3 regions of the Vallitalea guaymasensis genome follow, and region 2 is predicted to be linked to each of the others. Evidence: riboswitches for the same ligand, from Rfam matches in the RefSeq annotation. Region 2 holds a riboswitch; each other region holds the start of a gene.

Region 1 (3,221 bases), 2.3 Mb from region 2:
ATTTATAGTTTATTCCGTACCAGCGAAGGCACATGTTATTGTACCATCATTACATATATTACTTATTACTAATTTATAAAGATGACCAGCATCTAGTCCAGAAGTTATCTTTAATATAATAGAGTTATCAACTTTATTATATTTAGCATTAAGTATCTCGGAAGGATTATCAATAATATAATAATTAGATATATTTTCTGCTTTTGAAATATCTAAATCACCTTCAAAAAATACTTTTAATTCAGTATTGGATAAAGCAATAGTTGAATTAACTGATACTTCCGGTTTACTAGTTGTACCAGCAAAATAATATGTTACGTTTCCTTCTGAACATATATTCTTTATATCAATTTTATATAACATACCTACTTCTAAATCAGTTACAGTGGTAATTAAAACAGCATTATCGTAGGTAATATATTTTATATTTGTGATACCTATATGGTCATTATTGTAAATATCATAGTTTGATAGATTTGTAACTGTATATTTATTAATATTTCCATCAAAGAAAATCATTACCTTATTTGTTGATATAGCAGTTACAGATTTTATTGATATTTCAGGTTTAGGTGCTATACCTGCAAAAATTTTAGTAACTGTATTTGAGCATATATTATTTACTTGAAGTTTATATAGTATACCAGCAGCAAAATCAGTTGATGTCTTTAATATAATTGCATTACCTTCTGAATTATATTTAGCATTTAATATGTCTATAGATGTATTAGAATTAAAGGGGTGTATGTCATAGTTAGCTATATCTTCAACACTATTTATATCTATAATACCATCAAAAAATACTTTTACTTCTGTACTAGATAGTGCTATGACTGATTTTATTGTTAAGTCAGTTGCATTTTGTTCTTCAGCTAAAACTGATAAACTAAAGATTGTTGTTAATGATGCGATTAATAAAATGATACTAATAAATTTTTTCATGTCATAATATCCTTTCTTTGAATAATTTTGAAATCTTGTGCACAGAAATTTCATTGATAATATAACATATATATTGAAAATAATTTGTCGAAAGTTGTCATTATATCCGTTTTTAATATTTTAATTTTTGTGTAACACAAACTAATAGAAGAAAAAATGTTATATAATACCTTAAATTTAGATTTAGATACTATTAATATAAATATTATATATAGATTAGTAAGTTGTATTTAACACATATGTTATAAAATTTTAATGTTATAAAAAAACATATATTGACTATTAATTTATTGCATGTTATTATTAATATATAAATTTTAATAAAAGGCAAACTTACTGAAAAGTAAGGACGCAAAGCTAGAGTCTAAAGTAAAATACTATGACAGTTCGGCTGCTTTGAATTACATATATATTCAAAGCAGCTTTTATTTTGCCAAAAACTAACAAATATATAATTTTATAATTATTAGATTCGGAAAATAATAAAGCAATATTGCTTTATTTGTAATATATTTTAATATTAACAACATAATAATAAATATCATCATGTTGACAATATTATATTCAAAATAAGACTGATAATGATTTTCCTAAGGTTAACCACGTTCCAAAAAAAACGAGGCTGAAAATAGAGAGCCTACCTCTATAAGAAAGAAGGACAGAAAACTATTATAAGAGGTGATTAGTTGAAAAAGAAGTTGTTAAAGAAATCGTTAGTGTTTTTGTTTGCCTTCATGTACTTAACGAGCAATTTAGTATATGCTCAAACAGAACAACAAGATTTAACTGGTAATATTATAATATCAGAAAATGAAACAGAAAATCCAGAAGAACCAGTGGAGAACCCAGGAGAGCCAGTGGAGAACCCAGGAGAGCCAGTGGAGAACCCAGGAGAACCAGTGGAGAACCCAGGAGAGCCAGTGGAGAACCCAGGAGAACCAGTGGAGAACCCAGGAGAGCCAGTGGAGAACCCAGGAGAACCAGTGGAGAATCCAGGAGAGCCAGTGGAGAATCCAGGAGAGCCAGTGGATAACCCAGAAGAGCCAGTAGAGAATCCAGGAGAGCCAGTGGATAACCCAGAAGAGCCAGTAGAGAATCCAGGAGAGCCAGTGGAGAATCCTGAAGAACCAGCTGAAAACCCAGAAGACCCAGGAGAAAATCCAAGTGAGTCAGAGGATAAACTAAAAGAATCCGAGAACTTAGATGAAATAGAAAGTGCTAGTAGAGATATGGATATGTTATCCACTATAATGCTAAATGAAAATGAGTATATTATTAGTTGGATAATTAATAAATCTGCTACATTAGCAGTAAATCAAGTAAGTGGTGCTGATGTCAGAGTTGAAAAAGAACAAAATTATAGATATAAGTTAACAGCTACAGCTAATGACGAAAGTCATAGAATTGTAGGTTGGAAAATAATAGACACTAGTAATGGTTCTAAATCAAGTTTTGGTAAAAGTGAAATACGTATAGGAAGAAGACCAACATTAATTAATACAGATGTTGATTATAAAGTTAACAAGAATAGAAGATATGAAGCTACTCCAATAGTTGAAACCATATATTCACTTAATGTAAATTATGATAATTCACTAGGAGAAGTATATATTGATGGTACCAAAGTAGATAATGGATATAGTGCAATATATGAAGAGGGTACTGCTGTTAATCTAAAGGCATATTCTTATCAAGGATATGAGCCACAAGATCAATTTAAAAATATGGATATTACTATTAACCAAAAAGAGATTATAGATGTTGTGTTTGAATCTAAAGATCAGGTATATGATAAAGACTACTATCCAGCCGATGGAAGTTTTGCAGGAATAGTAGGTCATGGACATGATCCGAAGGATAATCCATTAGATGCAGAGTTGAATATATCACCAAATAAAGATATGTATGAAGTAGGTGACAACGTTAATCTAGAATTCAGATACAATGTGATTAGTGGTGATAATGGCGGCAATAGTTTAAATGAGGTTAAGGTATATAGACATAATACTAATAGTCCATTATTTGCCGAGAATAATTTTCCTTCTACTGTTCAAGATATAATAACTATACCAAGTACTAAAACTGAGTTAGATAATAATTATGTATTTGATGTTAGTAGCAGAACTTATTCAAAAAATCTAGAGTTTGATTTAGTAGATCAATATAATGATGATCCTCAAACAATATTAGACTCGAATACACAAACCATAAAAGTGAGTGTGGCTAATGTATGGTTAGATGCTCCTGTACTTAATACAACAGATGTAACCATGAAGTCA
Region 2 (3,221 bases):
TCTAATATATTTAAACTTCTTGTACTCAACGAGTTTATTCATCAGTTCTTCTCTAGGGTCTGTTTCCTCTTCCTCTTCATCTTCTATTGGCAACAGCATTTTAGATTTAATATTTATTAATGTAGCCGCCATTTCAATAAATTCACTCATGATTTCCATATTTTTTTCTTCTAACTTCTTGATATATTCCAAAAACTGATCCGTTATCATAACAATAGGTATATCATATATATTCAATTTGTTTTTGTCTATTAAATGTAGCAATAAATCTAATGGTCCTTCAAATACTTCTAATTTTACAGGAATACTCAATTAAAAAACCCTTTCTTTATTTCTTATACCCCGTTAACTATCATAGTACTAAAAATACTATTGATAATAATATTTACTAGAGTACTAATAAATCCAGAAGCCAAGAATAAAATGAATAAAGCTTGAATAACTTTCTCGTATTGAACAAATTTGAAGTATGCACGTGGATTAAGAGCTTGAATTATTTTAACCATATCAAATGGTGGTACAGGTAATAAATTCACAACAACTATAGCTAAGTTAAAAAGAATCAATATAAATAAAAACTTAGTCACATAATAATTCTGCTGAAATGTTGAAACAAAAATAGGTATTAAAACTGCCATTAACAGCAAATTAGATAATATACCAATTAATGTTATGGATATAAGACCTTTTTTCTTATCTCTTAATCTACCAGTATTAAAACTAAATGGTTTCTGCCATCCAGCACCTAAGAACATAAAAGAGATTATTCCAAATGGATCCATATATTTTAGCGGATTAAATGAAACTTTAGTTTCCTTCTTATATAATGGATGAACTAAATACTTGTAACAAATAATTCTAGGATATTCATGAACACATACTACAATTACTGCACAGACAAAACTAATTGCTATTTCTATTAATAATTTTATTGCTTCCATGTCTTACACCTCATTTTTCATTCTATAAGATATTGTACTAATAATTGGTTATAATTTCAAGCAATACTTGAAAAATCTTTGATTTATCCTAGATTATTATTAGGAGATATAGAACTTATGATACGTTATAAAAATGATATGGAAAAAGAAATTTACCAGATGTATGGAGACATATGAAAATACTTATTTAAACTCTGAGTATAAAATTACAAAATTACTTTGAGAGGGAGCAAATATTATTCATTATTAAAATACCTTTTTAGCACTATAATCTGAAGGGTCTTTTTCATAAGAAACTTTTACACCTTCTGATTTATATGCTGCATCAATGGTAGTGTCTACAACTATCCAATTGTTATCAACTAACACTTCATTCCAAGCATGATAGACAGAAGTGAAATTACTATCGCCATGAACAAGCTTTGTAGGAATGTTAAGGCTTCTAAGCATAACTGCAAATAGAGAAGCATAATCGTAGCATATTCCTTTTTTACTAGCTAACGTTTCATTAGTTGAAGGTAAATATCTACTACTAACATTCTTTGCTTTTTCATCATCATATTTAACATTATCGATTATGTAATTATATATAACTTCTATTTTCTCTCTGTCAGTCTTGGCATCTTTAGTTAGTTCTTTAGCTAGAATAGCTGCATTTGAATTGCTTGTCCAATGTACATTCTGAACACTTGCTAAGAATACTGTATTATTAGTTGTATCATTATGTACTTTACTGGATGTTAACAATTTGTACTTGTTACCATCAGCTCTTTTATATATTCCTACAGTATACTCACCATTGCCCATTTGTAATGGTAGCTCTTCATTTGAAGAATTAAGGTTATAGATATATTTATCCGAACCCTTCTTCACGACAACTTTTAAGTCAGAATAATTAGTAGTATCATAATTGATACTTACTGTGCCGTTATCAGCATTGACCTTTATAATTTCACTCTTAGCAAAAGCGGTTGTCCCAGCTAATGCTACAAAAATTAATGCAACTATAAAAGTTAATACTATTTTTTTCAGTTGTAACTCTCCCTTCGGCATCTGGCTATCTTCATATATGAAGACCCTATAGTTTTGCGTCCCTACCTCACGATAGGTTTGCCATATTCGTGGGAAAGAAAAGTAATAAAACTCTTCTTTCGGTAACTGGCTGCCATATCATTATTGACTTAGGCCCTTTAGTTTTGCGTCTTCAGCTTTCACTGAATTTGCCGCTTCGAGAAAAGATTTGACTACTAGGTAATCAAAGTCTTCCTCTGGTAACTGGCTGTCATAGCTTATAATTAAGCCTTAGACCCTATAGCTTTGTGTCACATACTTTCATATGCTTTACGATTTACAGAATAATACGGTCAATACTGCCGACTCTTTGACTACCCTCTCATTGATATTATATCACATATTGTTAATTTGGTAAATATTTCTTTATATATTACATCTAATAAACAATAGTTAGCACTAAGATAATCTGATTCATTGCTCTAATAGATTCTCAGTATTTTCTAACAAAGAATAATCGCCTACTTCACCATGACCAGGAACAATTACATCAACACTTTTTTCACTATACTTTCTTTTTAATTTCTTTATGCTTTCTGACCATCCCATAATATTTGCATCTGCTGTATTACCCAAGTTTTCTGATTCAGCTGATTTCACCATACAACCACCAAACAATACTTTTTTACTAGGGTAATAAACGACAATGTTGTCAGGAGAATGGGATTCTTGTGGATAATAAAGTACTAATTTTTCATCTCCAAAAACAATTTCCATTTCCTCATCAATATCTATATTAACTATTTCAGTAGGCTCTATATACTCAAGTTTAGTGTAAACATCATAATATTTTTTCAATTCAGGATCTTTTAGCCAATCTAAAAAAAGCTTTCTAGCATCTTCTCCTCTTTCTTTAACCATATTTACCGTTTTTGATGTTCCTATAATCTTAATATCTTGTTCAGCAAGATATTTATTTCCACCTAAATTGTCAAAGTGAAAACCAGTATTTATTTCTATAAATTTAACCTCTTGACCTGCTCGTTCTCGGACCCACTCAATAATTTTTCTAGTTGCTTCGTTTTCATAAGGTGTATCAATCAGGGCTATTTCGCCATTTTTCATTTCAATAATCATAGAATTTCCATCCCATGGAAATTTATGATTTACTACTAAAACACCCTTCTTAATTTCTTTAATGGTCAAACTATCATCAATATTAACTTCATTATCAATATCTAGCTTATAGATATATTCATCCTTTTTAGC
Region 3 (3,221 bases), 1.3 Mb from region 2:
TACATACATTTTTCTTGATGTCTTTTGTTTGTTTTGCTGTAACTTCGTGTGAATGTTAATGTTCGTATCCTGTAATAACATCTTTACAGCAGCAATACTGAATTGCTCTTCTTCTGAAAATCCTTCAGTCTCTAAAGTTATTGAAATATCTGTGTCACTTTCACTTGAAGTGACTTCTAGTGATTTCTTAAATGCATTATATAATTTATTTTCATTATAATCACATCCAACAAATATTAACATAACAGATAATACACATACTATCATTGCTGATATTCTTTTCATACTATATACCTCCTAATATATTGTCTTTTTTTGTCACTACCCATTATAAACTATGTTAAGTATATTGTAAATCAATTATTTATTTGACATCAGTTTGTAATTTGTCATAATTATTTATATATTCTGTCGTAATCTTGCTGAATATTGCAACAAATCATACCTACTAATAACTATAAATCTATTGTAACTATAATAATATCTACTACTCTTATTATGAACACTATAACTAATTTCATTCAAAGTAAAAAATAAATCCAGAGGAAAATATTTAATTCCCTGGATTTATAATCTATTCTTGTTAAATTAATAAATATTATAGACTATTAATTACTTCTTCTGGTGTATTTACTACTTCAAATTTATCAACAAAGTCTTTTCCACCAAGTCTTCTTATTTGTGACATTGCAATAACTGAATCAAGTTTTACATAATATCTCTTTTTGAATGGTGTATCCAAGTATTTTTTTAATGCTTCTGTTAACATTTCTCCTACTTCTGGAGTAGAAGTTGATTGTTTTCTTGCATCAACTAAAAATACATAATCCTTAACATTTATCATTCTTAATTTGCTTTCATAGTCTTTCATACAATCTTTAGCTTCATCTACTGTGAACATTCCCTCAGCTACTAAAGATACTAATTTCTTACTTGAATTAACGTCAATTTTATACATGTGTATACCTCCTAGTAAATGTTTTGTTATTTAATATTAAATATCATATTCTGGGTCAAGCGCTTTATAGAATAATTTACAATCCAAGGATTTTTCAGGTGGTATATCTTTAAAATGTTCTGTCTCAGCATATTTTGTATGTATAAGCATTCCTTTTTCATCATGAACAAGTTTAAACTTAAAATATTTTGAGATTAATGTAGCAGATTTAATATTGGTAGCTTCAAGAAACATACCTTTATAGCCTCTTTTTATTGCATCATCCTGACAGATTCTCACTAAGTCTTTTGCTATTTCTTTCTTTAGCTTATCTGATTTTACACCAATCATAAACATATGTACAAAATCATTCTTTTTAACTTTTTTATTTGTTTTGTAATAAATAGTATCCAAAAACCTCTTATCAAGAACTTCAAGTAATTCACAGATTTTATTCATGGGCTCTAAATTATCTGTAAATGGAGGGACTTCTTCATCTGGATCAAAGTCTTCACATGCTAACACACCTATGATTCTATTGTTTTTTCTGTTTATAGCTATATAACACAATCCTTGTTCTACAACATTTTTCATGTAATTATAAACAAATTCATTAAAATCCTCAATAGATAAGTGAACAGCCTGTACCATCGGTTCAGATATTGTTTCTTCCTTTACTGTTACCCCTGCAAAAGTTTCAGCAAGACATTTTGCCGCTTCAGCGATCAACTCTTCATTTTTCCCATCCAATCGCTTATACTCTAATTCTATATTTAATTGTTCCAAAAATTTTACTAAAAATACTTTATCATATAAAACATCATTTTTTTTCATTATATCCCCTCTTTCAACTATTAATTAAACAAATAAAATAATTTCATCAAACAAAAATGATAAAATATACTATATTTTATGGCAGGAAGATTCCTTTAATATAAAAAAGGTAATTGTTACACTCCACATAACATTTCATATAACGTTATTAGCCAATGAAAAAAATGTGACAAAAAAAACAGCTACTAATAATAGTGACTGCCATCAAATTATTATACGGCAACCTGGCAGTCCTAGGATATAATCCCTTAGACCCATAGCTTTGCGTCCCTATTTTTCAATAGGTTTGCTATTTTCTTAATAAACAATATTTAATACTGGACTTATTATAACATAATTATTCTTTGCTTTCAATTTATTTTATATACAAAATATTCCCGATTACCTACTTTTGCAATTCATACTTAAGTTATTATTACTACTTGTTTATTTTTTAAATAGATAATTTTACCTAATGAAAGCAGTCAAAAATCAATTACAACATTAAATAAATAATTTCATCAATCTTAGCAAAACATAACTAAGAGGTGATGAAAATGGAAGATACAACTGTAATAGATAATGAGGTTTATTATAATGTGAGCAATAGATTATTTCAATTTGCTGATACAGAAGACGATTATAATAGAATAATGAAAACAGCTACTCATTGGTTATGTGAAGCATCTGGACGTAATTTTACAAAAGACCTTTTATATCCTTTATCAAGTAATGGCTACATCATTAATGATGAAGGTACAGCAACCAAAGAATGGGAAATAGCTGAAGGAGTCTTAGTTAAAAAGCAAACTGAAGGAATGGATCGTGTATAGAAAATATAAGGGCTGTAGGATAATACATTTTTAATTATCCTACAGCCCCATTGTTTTATTTAAATATTGTAAAATATAGGATTACAATGATTCCTAACGCTATTCTGTACCAACCGAATACTTTGAAGTCATGTTTTTTGATATATCCTACTAGGAATTTGATAGCTAATATTGAAACTACAAAAGCAACTATCATTCCTGTTAGAAGAACCAATAATTCTAGACTTGTAAATGCAAAGCCGAATTTTAGTATCTTGATTATACTTGCACCAAACATAACTGGCATAGCCAAGAAAAATGTAAATTCAGCGGCTACAGTTCTTGATGTTCCTATAAGTATTGCTCCTAATATAGTTACTCCAGAACGTGAAGTTCCTGGTATTAATGATAATACTTGAAATAAACCTATTATAAGTGCTGTCTGATACGTAAGCTCAGAGATATCATTAACTTTACAAGTTCTGCCTTTGTTCCATTTCTCTATGATAATAAATAAAATACCATATAATATCAATGTAATAGTAACTGTCTGATAGTTATAGAATAATTCATCCATCTTATCGTTAAATAATATACCTACGATTCCTGCTGGAATACATGCAATGACAATCTTTACCCATAAAAGAATAGTATCTTTT

What was found. A riboswitch is a leader RNA that binds a small molecule or an ion and turns the genes downstream of it on or off. The one in region 2 is predicted to bind cyclic di-GMP.
Region 1: another riboswitch for cyclic di-GMP. It lies ahead of HYG85_RS09610 (LPXTG cell wall anchor domain-containing protein); the one in region 2 lies ahead of HYG85_RS23865 (transglutaminase-like domain-containing protein).
Region 3: another riboswitch for cyclic di-GMP. It lies ahead of HYG85_RS18030 (hypothetical protein); the one in region 2 lies ahead of HYG85_RS23865 (transglutaminase-like domain-containing protein).

What each region holds. Positions count from the first base shown of each region.
Region 1 is NZ_CP058561.1:2,151,286-2,154,506, reverse strand. Features, by position in the region: gene HYG85_RS09615 (hypothetical protein) at 10-942, opposite strand; cyclic di-GMP riboswitch class I at 1,259-1,341, shown strand; gene HYG85_RS09610 (LPXTG cell wall anchor domain-containing protein) at 1,629-3,221, shown strand, end outside.
Region 2 is NZ_CP058561.1:5,525,351-5,528,571, forward strand. Features, by position in the region: gene HYG85_RS23855 (segregation and condensation protein A) at 1-312, opposite strand, end outside; gene HYG85_RS23860 (site-2 protease family protein) at 336-941, opposite strand; gene HYG85_RS23865 (transglutaminase-like domain-containing protein) at 1,188-1,994, opposite strand; cyclic di-GMP riboswitch class I at 1,987-2,066, opposite strand; cyclic di-GMP riboswitch class I at 2,092-2,176, opposite strand; cyclic di-GMP riboswitch class I at 2,209-2,297, opposite strand; gene HYG85_RS23870 (MBL fold metallo-hydrolase) at 2,427-3,221, opposite strand, start outside.
Region 3 is NZ_CP058561.1:4,199,277-4,202,497, reverse strand. Features, by position in the region: gene HYG85_RS18040 (hypothetical protein) at 1-285, opposite strand, end outside; gene HYG85_RS18035 (hypothetical protein) at 599-958, opposite strand; gene HYG85_RS18030 (hypothetical protein) at 995-1,771, opposite strand; cyclic di-GMP riboswitch class I at 1,987-2,072, opposite strand; gene HYG85_RS18025 (hypothetical protein) at 2,308-2,583, shown strand; gene HYG85_RS18020 (undecaprenyl-diphosphate phosphatase) at 2,639-3,221, opposite strand, start outside.